Blastopirellula sediminis: one gene and its partner. The protein of the gene in region 1 interacts with the protein of each later gene in a pairwise test. Links are inferred from orthologs where the notes say so. Each region holds a gene or a part of one and is shown in the gene's direction. Other genes may lie near its edges. The genes, in order: dps and LOC68_RS06350.

Region 1 (10,876 bases):
ACGCGACTGACCTCGGCCGGAGCGCTGGCGCCAGGCGTGACCCTCTCGGAATTCGACGTTTACCTTTACACGATGGACTTCGCCTACATGTGGCGCGGCTTCAGCTTCGACGCGGAGTACTACATGCGTTGGATTCAAAACCTGCAAGCCAACGGAGCGTTGCCGGTCGAGAACCTTTACCAGCACGGCTACTTCGTCGAAGGGGGCTACTTCATCGTTCCGAAGAAGCTCGACTTCAACCTTCGCTACTCGTACGTCAGCGGTTACTACGGAAATCGCGACGAGTACGCAGCCGGCTTCAACCTTTACCCGTGCGACACGCGTAACCTGAAGCTGACGTTCGACGTCACCAAGGTCAACGGCAGCCCGCTGAACAACACGTCGAGCGGCATTCTGGTCGGCGATGACGGTCTCCTGTTCCGCACCCAGTTCCAAGCCGAGTACTAAACCGAACTCCGGTTTCGACCTTTCCCAGTTGATTCCTCCAAAAGAGACGCGAGCCATCGCGTCTCTTTTTTTGTGCGCTGGGCAAGTTTGAGAACCATGGCGAACGGCGAAAACTGGCGAAGAACCGCAGGTCCCGTAATCGGAATATTTCGCCATATCGAGCGAGTCGCCTCAGAATCTCTTCCGAATTGCCGTTTTCAAAGGAGGTGCAAGCGTCGATCTAACTCAACGTCGCAACATCGACTTTCCAGAACATTGTTGGTCTCCAGGGATCGGAAACCATGACCCGGCTGTCAAGGATGACGGCATTCGTGCTGCTGTGGGCTGCTGCGCTAGCAGTGCCGACAGCCGTTGCACAAACGCCGCTCCCTGACCCACTCGCCGAGTTGCACGCGCGGGTCGCCGCTCAAGAAGCGGAACTGCAACAGTTACGCCTGCGACTCGATCAGCAGCCGGTCTACGGTCCGATTCCAATCGCCCCCAGCTATTGCGACGACGGCGGAGAACTTCGCCGCTTGCCAGTCGTCTGCGATGTGCCTGGGTCCTCATGTTGCGAAGGCGCTCAGCCGCCGACCGAGCATGTCATGAAGTGGTACGTGACCTACGACGACGGCTTCGTCGTCCGTCCGTTCGATCCCGACGAGAACCCCTACGAAGTCAAGTTCGGCGGGTGGGGGCAGTTCCGCTATGTCGGTTTCGCTCGCGACGCCGAAACCTGGACCGACAACGCCGGCGTCACTCGCCCCATCCGTAATCGCAATGAGTTTGAAGTGGAGCGAGCGCGGCTGCATCTCAGCGGCTATGCGATCGACAAGCGGCTTACCTACTACATCTTGATGGACGGCGACACCGACGGCGCCGACCTGGTCGACTTCTTCTACTACTGGTGGGCGTGGGAGTTTGGCGAAGGGCAGAAGGCTTACTTTGGCAAACGGAAGGTCGCCGCGTGCCGCCAATGGCTCCTTAGCTCAAGAAACTGCCGTCTGATCGATCGTCCCATGGCGACCGACTTCTTCCGTCCCGATCGCTCGGTCGGAGTATTCGGCGAGACCAAACTGGGCGAAAACGGATTCCTGGAAGTGATGCTGGGAGACGGTTATCGAACGCAAACCACCGATCCGTCCTCCATCGACTCGAAGCTCGCCTTCGCCGCGACCAGCTATTGGGATCCGTTTGGCGACTATGGCTTGTCCATAACCGACTATAGTCATACTCAGACGCCGCTAGTGCGACTCGGGCACTCTTTCGTCTACGCCCCGAACTCCGGCATCACCATTGGGCAACCAATCGGCGAATCCGATTTCATTCGCCTGACCGACGGCACCCGGATGACGGAGATCGGAGCGCTCGCGCCAGGCGTGACTCTCTCCGAATTTTCGGTCTACCTGTATGCGATGGACTTCGGGGCGAAATGGAACGGTTGGAGCTTCGACGCCGAGTTCTACATGCGCTGGATCGAGAACCTGAAAGCGAACGGCCCGCTGCCGGTCGACAATCTCTATCAGCATGGTTACTTCGTCGAAGGGGGATACTTCCTGATCCCAGAGAGGTTAGACGCTAACATTCGCTACTCGTACGTCACCGGACTCTACGGCAACTGCGACGAATACGGGGCCGGCGTCAGCATCTATCCGTGCGACACGCGGCATCTGAAAATCTCGTTCGACGTGACAAAGGTCAACGGCAGCCCGCTCAACAATACCTCGAGCGGCATCCTGGTCGGCGATGACGGCATCCTATTCCGCAGTCAGCTGCAAGCCGAGTTCTAGTCGGTCGATCTAGGGGGTCGACTTGATAAAGAGGTCGGTATCGTAGATCGCATCGGGAATCGGAAAACGAAACGTCGCGGCGACCTGAGCCCCGTCGGGCATGTCGTCCGCTTCCAGCGTGTAGACGGAACCTCCCGAGGAGAGAGTCCGAACAGCGGCGTAGTTCAACAGGTCTTCGTCACCTTCAGTGCGGGTCAGCACGATCCGTTCGTTCTCTTCGTCAACGATGCCGTGCGCCTTCGCTCCGCGCGTCAGAAACAACACGTCAACGCCATCCATCATCGCGGCGATCAACGTCTCCTTCGCGTCGACCGAAGCGCGGGAGACGCCGCGCAGTCGGCTCATTTGCTCCACCGCCGAGCGGCGCACCTGGCTGGCCCGTTCGGTCAGCAGCGGCGTTACTTGCTCGTGCAGTTGTTGCGGCGTCGCGTGATCGAAGTTTCCTGAAAGGTGCTCTTCCCACAGGGCGTCGCTCCGAAACGCGTCGCGGAACATCGGAAACAGATAGTCGACGCCGGCAAAGATCAACGGCTTGTCGCAGTTGGCCAGATGCGACTCCAACGGTCGTGCGACGCGCTGAAAAAAGCGAGTCAGCTCCGATTTCAGGTCGGCCGCACTACCGGCGACTTGTCCATGAAAGATCGTCTCGCCGGCGCGCGGACCATGTCCATGAAACCGCAGCGTGTCGGTCCACTCGTCGACCTGAAGTGCGCTCCGCAGATCGCTCGGTAAATCGGCGACGTCGACATGCCGCATCTCGTATTGATCCCCTTCAAAGAAGCGAATCTCGTTTTGGCTGATCACCAGCAGGGCGAAGTCGAGCGGTTGACACATCCAACAAGTGAGTGGGCGAATATGAAAACGATCGGCCAGATGGACCGCCGGTTCGACATGAAACGGCAAGCGAATCGCGCGATGCATCGTCGGGCTGGCGAAGTAAGCGAACCCTTCGTCCATGTGCCGCCAATCGTCCGCTTCGCGATTCCGCGTGATCCCCCAAGCAGGTTCCAACATCTTCTGGATGACCTCGGCCGGGTGACCGGCCGCCTTCAGGCGAGCGCAGGCCTTTTTCAACAGCGTCGCCAGCTGGATTGGATCTTGGTGCGTATCTTTCCCCGCTACATGGGCCGGCATAAAGAGGGATACGCAAGGTTGAGCGTCATTGTCGACTAGCAGTCGCAAGTCTTCCACGCTGAAAGAATACATCGCCTATTCTCCATGTTCCGAGTGGGGAAGTTCGCATGCCCCTGACTACCCAGCAATCGCTATGCCATGCGGCGCAAGTAGTGATAGCTCGGTAATTTCAAGTCGAAAACTGGCCGGAGTGCGGCCCTGGTGGTCGATCCGCAACCAGAGTTCGCCGATATCGCATCAGCTGCGGCCGATCGCAGAAAGCGCCGAAGCGACGGGATTTTGCGTTTCCTGCGGCCTTGGCGATCAGTTTCTCCACGTTCGGCACGCATGCTGCGTTAAGCGTTGTATATCCCCTTCGTAAATCATTTACCCAACCCAGGAGCAAGACCATGGGAATCACCGCAACACAACGAGAAATCTTGCCGACCGAAACGCGCGACCAAGTCGCGCATCAGTTGCAAAGTTCGCTGATTGATCAGATCGATTTGGCCCTACAGGCGAAACAAGCGCACTGGAACCTACGCGGGCTCGGCTTCCGCGCCGTTCATCTTCACCTCGATGAAATCATCGACGCCGCTCGAGTCGTCAGCGACGAGATCGCGGAACGAATCGCCGCCCTTGGCGTCGCGGCCGACGGTCGCGCCAGTACGGTCGCCGCGTCGACCGAACTCGAACCATTCCCAGCCGGAATCGTCAGCGTGCAAGACGCGATCCGCCTGATCTCGGATCAGATGTCGACTTGCTCGACCTCGCTCCGTCTGCGAATCGATGCGATCGGCGACGACGATCTGATCAGCCAGGACTTGTTGATCGGCATCTGCCGGACGCTCGAAAAACAACTGTGGATGCTTGAGTCGCAAGCTGCCGACGCCGCTCCCTAACAGCGGCCGGAACTTTCATTCACCCCTCGATTTTTGAAGGAACCCTAAAGATGACCACCATTGATCTGGCTGAACTGGCCGCCGAATTGGCGGATGAATATGAAATGACCGAGCTGGAAGCTTGGGGACTCGTTTACGAGTATGCGATGGAGCAAGAGGAGGGCGTCGCCGGCGCCGAAGCCGGCATTGAGAACACGGACGAGTAGCGCCGACGCCCCTTTTGGCGCCACGGAACTAGCGATTTTGCTTGTCGTAGACTTCCGTTGTCTGGATAATATCAGAAGGCGGATCGTCCGCTTTCTGTGACTCCCATGGCGGAAGGGAACAAGATGAAGAGCAACCGAGCCTCTTGGCTAACCATGATCGTCCTGGCCGTTATCGGCCTGCCAGGCTCGGTAATCGCCCAAGATCTTCGCGGCACCCCCAACGGCAAATACAACAACCATCCCACCTTCAACAGCTTTAGCAGCGGTTCCCATAGCCATCATTCCCACGGTTGGAACGGCGGCGGCAACTGGAATCGCGGTTGGAGCGGCGGAGGTTGGAACGGCGGATGGAATAATGGCTGGGGCGGTTGGGGCGGCTCCGGCTTCTGGCCCGGTAACGGCGGCGTCTATAACTTCTACGGCGGATTCTTTCCGGCCTACGGCGGCATCACGCCGGGCTATGGCTGGTCGCCCAATTACTACCAGTCGACCGTCTACGCTTCCAATTACTGGCAGCCGTACGGCGTCTACTACAACCCCAGCGCTCAGTACACTGAGTACTTCCTGCCGCCGCACGAACCGGCGGAACTGCGCTGGGGACCTCAAGCGATAAAGCAGTTTTACGGCCTTCCGCGCGACTTCGCGATGGGACCGCTCCTCTCGCAAAACTTGACCGACTTGCCGAATCCAACCTATCCGACGCTGACGCCAGACATGCTGCGCGTTGCGCTGGGGGAACGGAAGGAGCCGGGCATTCCGGAGCCTTCGCAACCCGCCGCTCGCGAACGAGCATCGCGGTACGTTGCGTTCGGCGATCGGCTGTTCAAAGAGCAGAGATTTCATGAAGCGATGGCGAAGTATCGCGACGCCGTCGCCGCAGCGCCCGACTTGGCGGCTCCGCAGTTCCGACTCGGACTTGGCTATCTGGCGACCGGCCGCATGGAAGAAGGGGCCGAGTCGTTCCAACGCGGCATGCAACTCGATCCCCAGTACATCTTCACCACCAGCTTTAACCTGGAAGAACTGTACGCCGGCAATCCGCTGGCGAAAAACGCCCTGTTGGAAGGGATCGCCCGCCGAACGATCAACGATCCGACAAGCTCCGACAACCTGTTCGACGTCGGTATCGTCCTCTATCTGGACGGGCAGGTCGAAACGGCGCGGAAGTACTTCGCCGCCGCGCGGTCCCGTTTGTCCGGCGCCGACGATTCGTATCTGGCTCCGTTCCTGAGGGAACAAGCACCGGCCGCCGCGGCGCCTGGCGGAATCGATTTATAGTCCCCAGCCGCAAGAGTCATCTTTATCGCGGCGGAGAATTCGGTATCCTAGATGAAATTCAATTGCATTTAGCCATTTCCCGACGCCGAATTCTTCTGCTCCAAGGAAACACAACTCATGCGTATTACCCTGACCGGGCTCCTGTTGGCGACCGCCCTTTGCGGCTTCAGTGCGACGATGTCGATCGGCTGCACGTCGTCGAAACCGGCCGATTCTGGCGACCATGATCACGACCACGATCATGATCATGGCGACCATGACCACGATCACGACGAACATGCCGGACACGATCACGGCGAAATTGGCCCCAATGGCGGTCATATCGTTGAGCTCGAAGGGGGCCCATATCACTTGGAATGGGTTCACCCGGAAGGGAAGCAGGCCGAGGACGCCGAGAAGATGATCACCTTCTACGTGCTTGACGCCGACGCGAAGAAAGAAGCCCCGATCGCCGCCGAAGCGATCACGGTCAAACTGACCACCGGCGGAGAAACCAAGGAAGTCGCCGCCAAAGCGGAACGCGCCGAAGGCGCCGAGACGTCCGCCAAGTTCGTTCTGACCGATCCGCTGGCCGCCACGATTCTGACTTCGGAAGAAGTCGATGCAGTCGTCGTCTTTGACGTCGATGGGAAAGAACTCAAAGGAAAGATCGAAGATCACCACCATCACCACTAAAACCAGGTGATGCGTCGCGACCACAAAACGGCCCCTTAGCGGGCCGTTTTCTTTGGCCGCTCATCAACTTCGCCGCACAGCGCCATGAGCCAACGTCCAACCGACAATTCGCTCGAGAATCCGTTTCAATCGCCGGTCGCGCCGTCGAACGAATACGAAGTTCGCGGCCCCGGCATCTGTCCCTACTGCGGCCAGTCCGACTTTGAACGCCCCGTCTTCACGCATTGGGGAGGTTTCGTCGGCCCCTGGCTGCTAAATCACGCCGTTTGCCGACATTGCCAGCGTGGCTTCAACGCTGGATCGGGGGCCAGCAATCTGCTCAACATCATCCTCTACCAGATTGGCAGTGTGGTGTTGGTCGTCGCGGCGCTGCTCATCTGCATTTTCTATGTGCTCCCCGGCTGGGGACTGCTGTAGCTAGGGGTGGACGCCGCTAGCTTGCAGTCAAATTGATCTGGCGTAATTCGTGCTTTCTCTCTAAAAGTAGGCGAAATATAGAACACGGCCCCCCTCGGGGCCTTCGCCAACGCACGATTCCGGCTTGTCACGATGAACGCCCCCGACACGAACCAATCCGACTTTTCCGCGCGGTGGTTCTGGGCGTTCGCCATCGGTCACTTGCTCCTTTGGACCGCCGTCCCTTTCCTCACGCAAGCGAACGGACCGCTCGATAACGTCGAGATGCTCAATTGGGGGCATGAGTGGCAGTGGGGCTATGCCAAACACCCGCCGCTTCCCGCTTGGGCGGCCGAAGCGGCCTCGTACCTGCCTGGCGATCCTGTCTGGTCGACCTATTTGCTGAGCCAAGTCTGTATCGTCGCCTGTTTTTGGGCGGCTTGGAAACTGGGGCGCGAGTTCCTTTCTCCCGGAATCGCCTTGGCCGCAACCGTCGTATTAGAAGGAAGCGTCTACTACAACTGCACGACGCCGGAGTTCAACAACAACATCATGGCCAAGGCCTGCTGGGCTTTGTTCATCCTGTTCGCCTACTACGGAATCGCGCGCGGGCGCATCCGCGATTGGGCTGCAGCCGGACTCTTTCTGGCGGCGGCGGTGCTTTCGAAGTATGACGCGGCGCTGTTGCTGGCGGCGACGCTCCTCTTCTCGTTCGTCAATTCGCGGGCTCGCGCCTGCTGGAAAACGGCAGGGCCGTACGTTTTGACCGGCGTTTCCTTGACCTTGGCGGCGCCGCATCTTTGGTGGCTCGTTTCCAACGACTTCGCGACGCTCCGCTACATAGCGGCCCGGTCGTCGGCGACGCATTCGTTGCTTTCGCACGTAGCGCATCCGGCCGAATTCCTCGGCTCGCAACTTGGCGCGATCGCCGTCACGATGATCCTGGCGACGATCCTGCTCGGCTGGCGCTGGAAGTTTCGAACAGTCGACGAAGCGGCGCGGTTCACCCGCAGTTATCTCACTTGGATCGTCCTTGGCCCGCTCTTGCTCGCCCTCGGCTTTTCGCTTTTGACCGGCGCTCACCTCCGCAGCATGTGGGGAGCGTCGATGTTTACGTTCGTCGGCGTTTTACTCTTCGCGTGGTTTGAATTTCGCGTTGATCCGGCGCTCGTTCGCCGCACCGTCTACGCTTCGGCCGTGGCCGGAATTTGCTTCGCGCTGGGACTGGGAGTCCGCAACGTGATTGGCGACGGCATGGTCAACCTGCCGCTGCGGGTCGACTATCCGGGCGAACAACTGGCCGCTGAAGTGGAAGAGGCGTGGAGCGAGCGGAGCGACGAACCGCTGGAAAACCTCGGCGGCGATTGGTGGCTGGCCGCCAACGTCAACGTCTACCATCCCGAGCGGCCGTCGATCTCGGCCGAACTCGATCATGACCTCCCCACCTGGACCGAGCGTGACGCTTGGAAGAGCGAAGGAGGCGTCATCGTCTGGGAGATGGCGACCGCCGACAAGGACTACGAACTGCAACTCAAACGGCAGTATCCCAACGCCGAAATCCTGCAGCCGCTGGAATTCGCATGGACCAAGAACCACGATCGACCGCCGCTGAAAATCGGCATCGCGGTCGTTCAGCCGCAGACCGCAATTCAAACCGCCGCCCCTGACGTGCCGACTCGGCGTTAACGACATTCCCCTAGATTGCTGACTGAACGCGTGCCGAAGTCCCTATTCGTCATCCCGTGCTACAACGAAGCGGATCGCATCGATCTCGCGGCATTCGCCGCGTTCGCCGCCGCCAATCCGGACATTGACTTTCTGTTCGTCAACGACGGCAGCCGCGACGGAACGAGCGAACTTTTGCATCAGTTCGCCGATCGTCAGCCGGAACGCTTCGCTGCGATCGACCTGCCGCAGAACCAAGGGAAGGCGGAAGCGGTTCGCATCGGCATGCTTCAAGCGCTCGAGCAGGACGCCGAGTACGTCGGCTTTCTCGACGCTGACCTGGCGACGCCGCTCGCCGAATGTCGCCGTTTACAAGACGCCCTCACGCGTCGCCCCGAGATGCAGATGGCGATCGGCGTTCGTTTACCGCTGGCAGGACACGTGATCGAGCGCAAACCGATTCGTCGTTTCATCGGCAGCGGATTCGCTCGCGTCGCTTCGACGCTGCTCGGCATCTCAATCGCCGACACGCAATGCGGCGCCAAGCTGATCCGCAACAACGATCTGGCCCGCTTCCTGTTCGCGACTCCCTTTCTGTCACGCTGGATCTTTGACGTGGAAGTCTTCGCCCGACTCCGCGTCGCCGGCGATCGTCAGGCGGCTCGCAGTTCGATCTACGAACTGCCGCTGGAGTCATGGCGTGAGATCCCCGGCTCGAAACTGAAGGCGCGACATTTCCTGCTGGCGATCGGCGATCTGGCGCTGATCTATCGCGAATACTTTTTGTCGAGTCGATGGAAAGACCGTGTCGCACAGGAGATGGAGACCGCCGCCGAGGCTTCCAGCCCGTGGCCTCCCGCGCCGCATAACGTCCGCGCAAAAACCAAGCCGCCGCATAAAGCGACGGCTTGATTCCAAAACTCTACTTTGCGAGTCGGTCGCTTAACGACCGCCCGATGCGACCCACGCCTTGGCGACATCCGCCGGCGGCTTACCATAAGCGGCGGCAAACGCAGGTTCAAACGGCGTTCCTTTTCGCAGGGCCTGCATCAGTGCATCAAACTGCTGACTCTTTCCCATCAGCGATTTCAGGAACGCGTAGCTGACGACGCCGTTCTGATCGGGCGCGAGCTTCATCTCGACGAAGTCTTCCGGCTTCTTCATCGCGCCGACTGCCGATTGCAGTTGGTTCCCCCAGTCGACGACGCGCGGATCTTTACCGGAGACGCGCGAAGCGACCACCCGGCCGACGCCATCGGCGAACCAATCAGGAGCGTCGAGACTGGCCACATAATTGCTCGCAATCACCTGAGCGAACATCGCATCAAGGCTAAACGCGTCATTGGCCGGCAACTGCACCATGCCGTACGCGTCGGTCACATCGTACCAGTAGTGCCCTTGCCATTGCGGCGGAACGTCGCGACGTTCGACCATCTTACTGAATTCGTTGTAGTCATACTTCGCTTTCACCAGGAAGAGGGTGATGCGACCTTTGACCAGCGGTTGCCCTGACGGAGCCTTCAAAATGCGGCGGACGTCGTCGGCCACCTTTTCGGCCTGATCAGCGAACTCATCGTTCGCGTCTTGTCCCAAGGCGCCCATCACAAAGAGGTCCTTGCGATCCGAGGTCGACATTGCGACGCCGGGAAGCCCGAGCTGAATCTTCGACTTGCTCGAAGCTTCCCGAGTCTTCGCCAGTTCGTCATGCGTCGCATTCTTGGCGAACGCGTAGGCGGCGATTCGCTGGATCGACGAAGTCGGTGCATCGCCGTCGAACTTGGCGCCCTCGGCAATCCAGGTTTCAAAGTTCTTGATCTGCTGATCGGTCAGCGGCGGACCGTTACGCGGCATCCGATCAGGCGCCGGAGCTTTGAACAACTGGATCATCAAGCTTTCGTTCGGCTTGCCGGGCGAGAGCGGAGCGCCGCTGTCGCCGCCGCGGAGCATCGTCTGAAAGCTGGCCAGGCTGAAGTTGCCCGGATTGTTTTGCTGGTTGTGGCAGCTGGTGCAGCGTTCGAGCAGCACCGGCGCGATGTCGCGCCCGAAGCTGACCTTCTCGTTGCCGCTGGCGCTGGCGACTTCCAACCGGGGCATCGGCATCGGAGCGGCGCCGGGAGCGAGCATCGAGAGATTCGCTTTCGGATCAGTACCGTCGAACTTGGCGCCTTCCTTGATCCAGGTCTTCAGCGCGGTCAGTTCGGCCGGCGTAACCCGCTGGCCGCCGCGCGGCATGTCGCCGGTCTCGATCACTTCGACGAAACGACTTCCATCCTGACCAGGGAAGATCACAACCCCTTCGGCCGGGCCTTTCATCAGCACTTCGTAGCTGGACGAGCTGAATTGGCCGCGGGCCTGATTCACGTGACAGTTGCCGCAGCGAGCGACGATGATCGGCGCGATATGCTTGGTGAAGCTGAGATTGGCG
Region 2 (10,761 bases), on another replicon or contig:
CCGAACCCGATCGTGCTGCCGTAGAGTTCGTCTCCCAGAATCGGATAGCCGTGCGCGGCGCACTGCACGCGGATCTGATGGTAGCGGCCGGTGTCGAGCTCGATCTGAAGCCAGGCGCCCTGCTCTGTCCGCTGCAGCACTTCGTACGTAAGTCGCGCCCAACGTGCGTCGGGATCGGACTCCGCGGTGATCTCTCCTTTTGCGACGTCCGGAATCTTGCGGATCGGATCTTCCCAGACGCCGCGGTCCGCTTCCGGCTGCCCGGCGACCATCGCCCAATAGACCTTCCGCACCAGGCGGGTTTCAAACTGCTGCGAGATCCGCCGCGCCGCACGCACATGCCGCGCAAACGCCAACACGCCGGAGACAGGACGATCCAATCGATGGGGGACGCCCAGATAGACGTTCCCCGTTTTCTCTTCCCGCCGCTTGATGAACGCTTTGATCCGCGACTCAAGACTATCGATGTGCGGGGGCGCTTGGGTCAAAAGCCCAGCCGGCTTGGCGACGCAGAAACAGGGGCCCTGCTGGTACAGAATATCGATACCGGGCGAGACGGATTCGTTCATCCGGCCATTATAGCGAACCGACGCCGGATCACGTCAGACGCCTCCACACTAGCCCGCAGCGCAAGCAAGGGAATGCGGCTAACCATCGCCAGCGGCGAAGAGTCGCTCGACTAGCAGGAGTGAGCGACTTCGATGTAGTCCGAAACGCGGCGAACCGTCGCCAGGCGCGAGACCAATTGCACGGCGGTCAGTTTCAGCGAGTCGGTCGGGACCGTGCCGCAGAGGACCACTTCGCCGTCACAAGCGGCGCAGTACAGACGCGACAGTTCCGTCCGACCGCTCGCATCCAGCATTTGCCGGACGGCCGTCGTAAGAATGGCGTCGGAAGAGGCGCGGCGATCTTCGCCGGCGGTAATTTCTAAATCCGTCATCAGAGCGTTCATTGGAAGACTTCCTGATCCAATTTGCATAAGGGGTTTTTCTCTTTTCTCTATAAATTACGTCCCGAATTCGAACGCTGGATGAATTGAGTAAGAACTTTTGAAGTATTCCGTCGCTTTGCCGGACGGAAAAAACAAAAACGCCGGCGAGCGAGCGCCGGCGTTTTCGGTTGTAACGAATCTGCAGCAGGAGAGGGTCTTAGACCTTCCCTTCGGCCGGAACTTCGTACGGCTTGCGATATTCGCGGGTCAACAGGTTGTTGGCCGCTTCGTTGCCGGTAAAGGTTTCGGCCTTGCCGTCCATCTTCAGGTTCGGGCCAATTTTGACCTTGTCTTTCACCAAGTCGACCTTGTTGTCCTTCAGGTGCTCGGTGAAACGATCGAGCGTCGCTTTGACGTTTTCGGTCGTTTCGATCGCTTCCAGACGTTCCAGGCATTCGCCGGCCGAAACGGATTCGCCCAACAGGTACGAAATGTTGCCGGTGTGGCACAAGGCGCTGGAGAGGTGACCTTCGACGATGTGGCCGTTCAGGCTATCGGCGTTGCGCGAGCGAACCGCACTGATGAAGTTGTCATAGTGGTGCTGGTCGCCGCCGCCGCTGAATTCCTTGATCTTGTTGCCATCTTTGTCGAAAGCGACGCCGCCGTTGTACGACGGAATCACGACGTAGCCGTCCGAACCTTCGAAGATGACGCCGATCGCCGAACCCTTGTAGTTCTTGCTGCTGGCCGGCAACGACTTGTCGTAAACCAGACCGCGAACTTCAAACACCAGCGACGCGTCGCCGTAGTTGTGAATGATCACTTGCGTGTTCGGCGTGGTGCCGGCGTCTTCGTAGCCGTAGCGACCGCCGTAGCTGATCACCTGCGAGCTCAGTTCGTCGACGCCAAGCCCCCAACGTGCGATGTCCATCTGGTGGATGCCTTGGTTGCCAAGGTCGCCGTTACCGTACGGCCATTGCCAGTGCCAATCGTAGTGGAACTTCTTGCGAGTCACCGGACCCATCGGAGCCGGACCCGCCCAGAGATCGTAGTCGACCGACGCCGGAACCGGGTAATCGCCGACCGGACCGATCGAAGGACGCGGCTTGTAGCAGAGACCGCGAGCGACGTTGATCTTACCGATGCCGCCGTTCTTCACGAAATCGATCACGTCGATCATGCCCGGGTTCGAGCGGCTTTGCGTACCGGCCTGGCAGATCTTGTTGTACTTGGCGGCCGCTTCAACGATGCGGCGACCTTCGCTCACATTGTGGCTGACCGGTTTTTCGACGTAGACGTCTTTGCCGGCTTGCAGCGCCCAAATCGCGGCCAGAGCGTGCCAGTGATTCGGCGTGGCGATCGTGATGATGTCGACGCTGTCGTCTTCCAACACCTTACGAATGTCGGTCGCGATCTTCGGCTTTTTGCCTTGCTTGTCGGCGACTTGCTGAGCGCGACGTTCCGCCACGTCGGTATCGCAATCGCAGATGTAGACGTATTCGGTGTCTTTACGATTCAGCATACCGCCGACGTGCGACATACCACGGCCATTCACGCCGACCGTGCAGACGCGCAGTTTTTCGTTCGGGCTGCTGCTCTGTTTCGTTTCTTCCGCCATCAGCGGAGCAGCGGCATTGGCCGCAACAGCGGCAGCCGTTGCGAACATCGATTGTTCCAAGAATTGACGACGAGACTTCAAAGTCATGTGGCGCTCCGTTTAGGCGGGTAAAAAGATTGCGCGTAAGGTAGGAATAAGTGCGAAAGCACTACCGCAATGATAAACGATCTCGGCTCAATTGGAAATCATTACGCCAAGACTTTTTTCCTGACGCCAGTGGTCAGCGGTCGAATCCGAAGCGGGCGACCAGCCAATCCGACAAGGTCGGCGCTAATCGATCGAGCCAGACCAAGCCCTTACCGCCGAGGCTGAGAATCACCTCATGCTTGCCGGATTGAACCGCCTTAATCGCAGCTCTGGCTACCGCAGCAGAGGTCATCGCCCCCTTCCCTTTCGCCGGCTGACGCCCCGACTTTTCGATCACGGCGGACGAAAACTCACTTTCCGTCGTACTGGGACTGACCAGGATCATGTCGATACCTTCGCTAGCGAGTTCTGCCCGCAGGGCGTCGCTGAACCCGTGGATCGCAAACTTGCTGGCGCAGTACTCGCTTTTGGCGGGCACAGCTCGATGGGCGAGGATCGAAGAAACGTTGCAGATGGCCGGCGTTCTCCCCTGACGCAGCGCCGGAATCGCCTCGCGAATCAGTTCGACCGGCGCAAAGAAATTGACTTCCATGACTGTGCGGAGTCGCTCGGACGATCCATCGGCAAACGGACCAAGCGCCCCGATGCCAGCGTTGTTGATCAGCAAATCGAGTCCGCCAAAGCGTTCGCACGCGGTCTGCACCAGTTGCGTGCGGAGCTGCGAATCGCAAACGTCGCCGGGAACGACGACCAATCGATCGGGCGCGGCGGCTTCACTGGCCAACGCTTGCAAGCGATCTTCTCGCCGCGCGGTCGCCACTACTTTGGCGCCGGCGGCGATTAGTTGCAGCGTCAGCTCTCGCCCGATTCCGCTCGAAGCGCCGGTAACGATGGCACGCAGGTCGCGTAACTGCCGACGCCCCATCGTCAGGCGACTTCTTCGATCGAATCTTCGCCAACCGCCGTTGCGGTCGGGACATGATCCGTAATCACCGTGTCCGCGTCATCGATCCGTCCCAGGAAGTGGGCCGGCAAGCGGCAATGAATCCGGACGCGCGTCTCGCTGTAAGTCTTCGAGATGACTTCGCCATGCGCGGCCAGATAGGCCATCAACTTGCCGTTGTCGATGTTGGTCTCGACGTCGACGTCACGGAAGCTCCGGCTGAGCGCGTCGCTGACGGCGAGCGCGAATTTCTCGCGACCTTCGCCGGTCTTCGCACTGATCAGCAGCGCGTCGGGATGACGCTCCAGCAGCATGTCGAGTCGACGACGATCTTCAACCGCGTCGATCTTGTTCAGCACGAGAAGCATATCCTTTTCTTCGATGCCGATTTCGGCCAACACTTCATAGACCGCCCGAATCTGGTTCTCAACGTCGGAACTGCTCGCGTCAGCGACATGCAGCAGCGCGTCGGCCTGACGCGCTTCTTCAAGCGTCGCCTTAAAGCTGGCGATCAAACGGTGAGGCAAATCGCGGATGAAACCGACCGTATCGCTTAGCAGCACCGGTCCCCAGTGCGGGAGATACCAACGACGCGTGCGGGTATCGAGCGTTGCGAACAGCTTGTCCTCGGCCAACACCTGCGCGTCGGTCAGAAAGTTCATCAGCGTGCTCTTGCCGGCGTTCGTATAGCCGACGATCGAAATCGTGATCACGTCGCGACGCGATGCAACTTCTCGTTCGCGGCGACCTTGAACTTTCGCCAGGTCGTCTTTGAGATCTTTGATCCGCTTCTCCACCAAGCGACGGTCGACTTCCAATTGCTTTTCGCCCGGACCACGCATACCGACGCCCATCTTGATGCGGTCCAAGTGGCTCCACATCCGCTTAAGTCGCGGCAGCGAATACTCCAACTGCGCCAGTTCGACGGCGAGACGCGATTCGTAGGTGCGCGCATGCGTCGCAAAGATGTCGAGGATCAACTCCGTCCGATCGATCACCTTCAGACCGGTCCCCTGTTCCAGGTTGCGGGTCTGAGCGGGAGAGAGTTCGTTGTCGAAGATGATCACGTCGGCGCCAGAAGCTTCGGCGCACAACTTCAACTCTTCGACTTTCCCCGAACCGAGATAGCTCGCCGTCTCCGGCTTGTCGCGCCGCTGCGTCATTCTCCCGACGACTTCGGTGCCGGCCGTAGTGGCCAACCCTTCCAGTTCGTCGAGAGGATCGTCGCTCACAACCGTTTCTGGCAGGATGACTTTGACCAATACCGATTTTTCTTCGGCAACGCTTTGTTTCCGTTCTCGTTGAGTCACGCGGCCTCGTATTTACCTATGGTTGGGTGAAAGAATCGCTTCTGTCATTATCTTAGCCCGACGCGCGAAACCTCCAATAGTCTTGCGCGGCGGAACAGGTGAGACGCTCGCCCCCCGAATTAGGTTCACGCCGCTTCGGCGGAACGAAATTTTCGGGTTACCGCCTTAAACCGTTCTACCAAGCGACTTTGAAACCGGTAGGGATTCCAGGCCATCGCAATCGTCCGGACCGGCTTCGGGGAACTGAGCGAACTATAAGTCCTCCGCGGGTCATGATCCAGACGGCGGGCCATCTCCGGAACCATCGAAACCCCATGCCCCAGCGCGACCAGTTCCTGCACGGTCGCCAATTGGCTGGTTTTCTCGATCGAAACGGGGTGGAACGACTTCTGCCGGCAGAACGAAACGATGTTGTCCGATAAGCAGTGCGCCTCGTCCAGCAAGATAAAGGGATAAGGACGAACGTCGGCGATCGTGATCCGTTTCTTGCTCGTCAGTGGATGCCCGGCCGGCATCGCCAGAAACAGCTCTTCGTCAAACAGGCTTTCGACCTCGATATGTTGCATCGAAACCGGCAGCGCCAACAGCGCCACGTCGATCTCTCCCTGGCCGAGTCTTTGCAGCAATTTTTCGGTAACTTCTTCCTGGACGGTTAGGGTCGCTTCGGGAGAAGACTCGGCGAACGACTGCAGCAGCCCCGGCAGGAAGTAAGGAGCGATCGTCGGGATGGCGCCGACTCGAATGCGCCCGGTCCGACCGTCGTCGGTGATTTCGGACTTCGTATCTTCGATCAGCGAGAGGATCTGTTCGGCGCGTGATTGAAGCAGCCGTCCCGCTTCGGTCAGAACGACCGATCGGGTCTGACGCTCAAAAACCGGCTGGCCCAACTCTTCTTCCAACTTGCCGATCGAACGGCTGAGCGCCGGCTGCGACACGAGCAAATCTTCCGCCGCCCGGGTGAAGTTCTTCCACTCGGCTACTTTCAAGAAGTAACGCAACTGACTGATTTCCATCGCCGCCTCCCCAGGAGAATCAATAACCGATACGCATTGTATATATCGCGATAATGCATTGGAAGCATGATGCATTTAGGGCGAAAATGATTAGCAGTGAGGACGGCGGCGTCTCGCCGCAAGAGAATAGGGTGGGAAAGGCGCTTCGTCCGCGTCGTCTGACCGGACGAAGCGCCCCTATTTCTCCTCCTCGCCAGCAGCCCCCTACTGGAGTCGCCCGACATGCTGATGTTCCTTCGCTTCGCCGCCCAGTTTGCGATTTGCGCCGCGCTGCTCGCCATCGTCGGAATGGCTGGCCTGTTTGCGATGACGCCCCCAGTCGAATCTCCCCCGCTCGTCAGTTCGGCCGGCGTGCCCCTCGACAAGGAAGCGTCGGCCCAACTGATCGATGAGATATTTCAGGCGGTGCGCGACGATGACGCCGCCAAGGTGCGGCAGTTTCTGACCGACGGCCATTCCCCCAACGTCCGGAGCCCGCGCGGCGATACGCTGCTGATCGTCGCCGCCTACCGCGACAGCGGTGATGTGGTCGCCGAACTGTTAAAGACGGACGGGGTCGACTTGGACGCACAAAACCGCGCCGGACTGACCGCGGTCTCCGGCGCTGCGTTCAAAGGACATGACGAGACGCTCAAGGCGTTGATCAGCGCCGGAGCGAACGTCAACTCGACCAGCCCCACGCAGCAGACGGCGATCATGTTCGCCAAGATGGCGGGAAAGACCAGCACGGTGAAGATCCTAGAAGAGGCGGGCGCACGCGAGTCGAGCGGCAGCGCGCCAGCGTCGCCAGCAGCCAAATAGGGGGCGAAGGCGGAGCTCGCCGCCCTTGCAAGGCGATCGGAGTCGGGTCGTGCCGATAATGCCGCGGAGAAATAGCCTTCGCGGGCGTGCGTTCGTTGTGTGCCGTATTTTCCCGGGATATATTTGAGTTACGTCACGAATCCCGTGAAAACCCCACGATAGTAACGCACTCCATCAGAGGACTCCTCACGCATGACCCATTTTGATCGCCGCTCGTTTCTGAAACTGTCGGCCGCCGCCGCTGGCGCCTTCGCTCTGCCGACCGCGTCGCTATTTGCCGACGACGCCAAAGCTCCTTTCAAAATCTCGCTCGCCCAATGGTCGCTCCACAAAGCGCTGAAGGGCAACAAACTCGATAACCTCGACTTCGCCAAAGTCGCCAAAGAAGAGTGCGGCATCGAAGCGATCGAATACGTCAACCAATTCTTCGCCAACAAAGCCAAGGACGAAAAGTACCTGGGCGAAATGATCACCCGCAGCGACGATCTGGGCGTGAAACGCCTGCTGATCATGATTGACGGCGAAGGCCCGCTCGGCGCCAGCGACGACGCCAAACGAACCCAAGCGGTCGAAAACCACTACAAGTGGGTCGAAGCGGCCAAGTTCCTCGGCTGCCACTCGATTCGCGTCAACGCCCAGACCGACGCCAAGTACGAAGAAGGCCAGAAGCTGGCCGCCGACGGTCTCCGCCGCCTGAGCGAATTCGCCAAGCCGTACGACATCAACGTGATCGTCGAAAACCATGGCGGTCTGTCGTCGAACGGCGAATGGCTCGCCGGCGTGATGAAGACGGTCGACCTGCCGAACTGCGGCACCCTGCCCGACTTCGGCAACTTCCATGACTATGACCGCTACAAAGGGGTCGACGAAACGATGCCGTTCGCCAAGGCGGTCAGCGCCAAGAGCCACGACTTCGACGCGGACGGGAACGAAACCCGCACCGACTACTTCAAGATGATGGAAATCGTCGTCAAGAAGCATGGCTATCATGGCTATGTCGGCGTTGAATACGAAGGTAGCAAGCTACCGGAAGTCGAAGGGATCGTCGCGACCCGCAAGCTTCTGGAACGTTGCGCCGAGAAGCTCGGCTAAGCCGAAACCTGCTAGCAAGCGCCACGCGTTGAGCCATAACTGAAACGCATGGCTCAAGCGACGCCAGAAATCCGCCATGCTCAGAAGACATGGCACACGCCCGGCCCGGTTTGAACCTGGCCGGGCTTTTTCGTGCGCAAAACGGCCATTCGGGAAACTTTTTGAACTATTTTCGACAAAATTGGCGGTTTGGAGGCGGACACTCTCCACGATGTGAAAACCGAAGCTGCCTAAAACTTGTGCAACTCACCTCGTGCCCAAAAAAGTGGCGCGACTGCCGCCAAAAGATGCATGCACTGCTGTCAGCTGTAAGTGCTTGCATTGCAATCATTTCGATGCTGCTCTTGACTCGATGGCAAGGATTCTGGGATACCCTTTACCGTCGCGTTCACGGTGAAGGACTGAACGCCAATTTCCAATCGAAAGGAAGGAGCCCGAAATGCCCGATTTCCACCAGCACGGCAGCACGTTCGCCAACACGAGCCAGCCGCAAACCGGTTATGCCCAGAACAACCCGTACGCCGCGGCCCCGCAGCGACTGAGCCAGCCGGCCCCGATGCCGACCTCGCCGCTGTCGCAAGGCCCGACCACGCCGACCACCGCCGGCCCGACCACCTCGGTCGCCACGATGGCTCCGCAAGCTCCGGTCGCCGAAAAGAAGCAGGAAGCCCTGCGAGTCGCTCGCGACCTGTTCCGTCAATCGCCGGACTGGGTCACCTTCTTCCGCGAGATCCTCGGCGTCGAAGGGGTCGTCCGTCGCTTGTTCAACGTGCCGGAACAACTGACCGACTTTGAGAAATGCGAAGAGTACGGCGAGATCCAGTTGATGATCGCCAAGCTGCGTGAACGGACCAGCCCGCAGGCCGAATCGAAAGAGCCGACCCGCGTGATCACCGTTCGCCTGCCGAAGAGCCTGCACGAGTCGCTCCGCGTCGAAGCCCACACGCGTCGCACCAGCATGAACAAGCTCTGCATCTCCAAGTTGCTTCAGGTCGTCGACGATTCGATGATTCCGAACGACTAACCCAAATCAGCTCCTTCCGCACCGATCGCTCGAGTACGCCACGGGCGGCGATTTATTGGCACGGACGCCAACCGAGTTTTGATCGGGGAAGATCTGACGGGCTCGCACCTTTCGGGAAATACTCGCGCCAGCGGCGGACAAGTCGGTCCGCTGCGGCGCGATTTCCTGTAGGCCGCCGGGCGAGAAAAAAATTGACAAACCGGTTTCCCCCGCGATAACCAAAAGGGATCGACTTTTGTCCCCCAGGGTGGGAGAAACGAAAACATGGCGAAACAAGATTCGGCGGTGGTAGACGCCCCCGCGACGCAATCCGACACCAAGACCGACACGCGCGACCAGACGAAGCGTCAGCCGCCGTACGCCGTGATCTTGCATAACGACGACATCAACACGTTTGACTTCGTCATCGAGACGCTCCGCAAGATCTTCGGCTATGAGCTGGAAAAGTGCATCCAGCTAACGATCAATGTTCACAATCAAGGCCGCGGCCCCATCTGGAGCGGCGCCCTCGAAGTCGCCGAACTGAAGGCGGACCAGATCCGCTCGTGCGGCGCCGATCCGCAGATGAAGAGCCAGGGCGCCCTCCCGCTGCGAGTGACGCTCGAACCGCTGCCCCAATAGGGCGGCTCTTCTGAAGAAACCGGGCGCGGCGTTACTGGAAGTTGACGCCGGCCAGCCGCGCCAGGTCCGCAAAGTAATGCGGGTACGTCTTGTTGGTGCAGCCGGGATTCATGATAACGACTCCCGGTTGACGCAGCCCGACCAAAGCCAGGCTCATCGCCATCCGGTGATCGTTGTACGTTTCGATCTCGGCGCCTTGCAGCTTGCCGGGGATGATCGTCAGGCCATCTTCCAACTCTTCGACGATGGCGCCCAGCTTTCGCAGCTCATGAGCAAGGTCGCCGATCCGATCGGTTTCCTTGTGGCGATTGTGGGCGACGCCGGTCACGGTCGTCGGCCCATCTGCAAAAAGGGCGACGGCGGCGAGCGTTTGCACCGTGTCGCTGATCGCATTCATGTCGACGCAGATGCCGTGCATCCGGCTGCCGACCACCTTGATCGAGTCGGTCCCATATTCGACCTGGCAGCCCATCTGCTCGAGACATTCGCAGAAAGCGACGTCTCCCTGGAGCGCATCGCGCGAGAGCCCTTCGACCGTAACGCTGCCGCCGGTGATCGCGGCCGCTCCCCAAAAGTAACTTGCGGCCGATGCGTCGGGCTCGATCGCGTAGCGTCGTCCGACGTACTTGCCTGGCGGAATGACCAGCTTCGTCAAATCGCCGGCGTCGACCGTCACGCCAAAGTCGCTCATCACGGCGGCGGTCATGTGGACGTACGGCTTCGAGACCAATTCCCCCACCACTTCCAACGTCACGCCGTTCTTCGCGTAAGGCGCCGCCATCATCAAGCCGCTCAGGTATTGGCTGCTGATGTCTCCGGCGATCTTGGCGACGCCCCCAACCAGGCCGCTCGTCTCGACCACCACCGGCGGACAACCGTTGCCGGTTTCGCTAATGCAAGTGACGCCGAGCTCGCCGAGCGTATCAAGCAAGTCCTTGATCGGGCGTTCGCGCATCCGCGGAATGCCGTCGAGTCGATACTTGCCGTCGCCGGTCGCGACCATCGCCGTCAGAAACCGAATCGTCGTTCCGCTGTTGGCGACGAACAGATCGGCTTCGCTCACCGGAATCGCGCCGCCGCATCCCGTGACCCGAATCACCTTGGCGTGGGGATCATGTTGGACGTCGATCCCGAGCCGGCAAAGGCTCTCGATCATCACATGCGTGTCTTCGCTCTCCAAGGCGCCGGTCAAAACCGAGGTCCCCTCGGCAAGGGCTGCGATCACCAGCGCCCGATTCGTCAGACTCTTCGATCCGGGGGGAAGGATCGATCCCAGAATCGGCGGCGCGGGGGTAATCTCAATTCGACTGGTCACGGTCAA

The links.
Region 2: the proteins of dps (region 1) and LOC68_RS06350 interact in binary tests that used the Escherichia coli proteins (3 or more experiments, as listed by UniProt). The link is inferred for Blastopirellula sediminis from one-to-one orthologs.

The regions. Positions count from the first base shown.
Region 1 is NZ_JAJKFT010000010.1:3,493,265-3,504,140, reverse strand. The notes cover bases 2,692-5,485. They hold dps (DNA starvation/stationary phase protection protein Dps), read left to right. Parts: upstream 2,692-3,739; coding sequence 3,740-4,231; downstream 4,232-5,485. Other genes in these bases: LOC68_RS25825 (tetratricopeptide repeat protein), read left to right, coding at 4,561-5,485; LOC68_RS25830 (hypothetical protein), read left to right, coding at 4,282-4,437; LOC68_RS25840 (baeRF7 domain-containing protein), read right to left, coding at 2,692-3,422. Outside these bases: OprO/OprP family phosphate-selective porin, read left to right, coding at 1-447; porin, read left to right, coding at 729-2,216; more of baeRF7 domain-containing protein, read right to left, coding at 2,226-2,691; more of tetratricopeptide repeat protein, read left to right, coding at 5,486-5,715; hypothetical protein, read left to right, coding at 5,833-6,390; hypothetical protein, read left to right, coding at 6,475-6,807; glycosyltransferase family 39 protein, read left to right, coding at 6,940-8,472; dolichyl-phosphate beta-glucosyltransferase, read left to right, coding at 8,503-9,363; c-type cytochrome domain-containing protein, read right to left, coding at 9,394-10,876.
Region 2 is NZ_JAJKFT010000004.1:638,600-649,360, reverse strand. The notes cover bases 8,083-10,761. They hold LOC68_RS06350 (ATP-dependent Clp protease adaptor ClpS), read left to right. Parts: upstream 8,083-9,083; coding sequence 9,084-9,440; downstream 9,441-10,761. Other genes in these bases: aroA (3-phosphoshikimate 1-carboxyvinyltransferase), read right to left, coding at 9,472-10,755; LOC68_RS06355 (hypothetical protein), read left to right, coding at 8,235-8,819. In the rest of the region: RluA family pseudouridine synthase, read right to left, coding at 1-569; BON domain-containing protein, read right to left, coding at 680-940; Gfo/Idh/MocA family protein, read right to left, coding at 1,149-2,636; SDR family NAD(P)-dependent oxidoreductase, read right to left, coding at 2,770-3,561; GTPase HflX, read right to left, coding at 3,564-4,889; LysR family transcriptional regulator, read right to left, coding at 5,015-5,902; ankyrin repeat domain-containing protein, read left to right, coding at 6,125-6,703; sugar phosphate isomerase/epimerase family protein, read left to right, coding at 6,896-7,795. UniProt on the Escherichia coli protein: Involved in the modulation of the specificity of the ClpAP-mediated ATP-dependent protein degradation.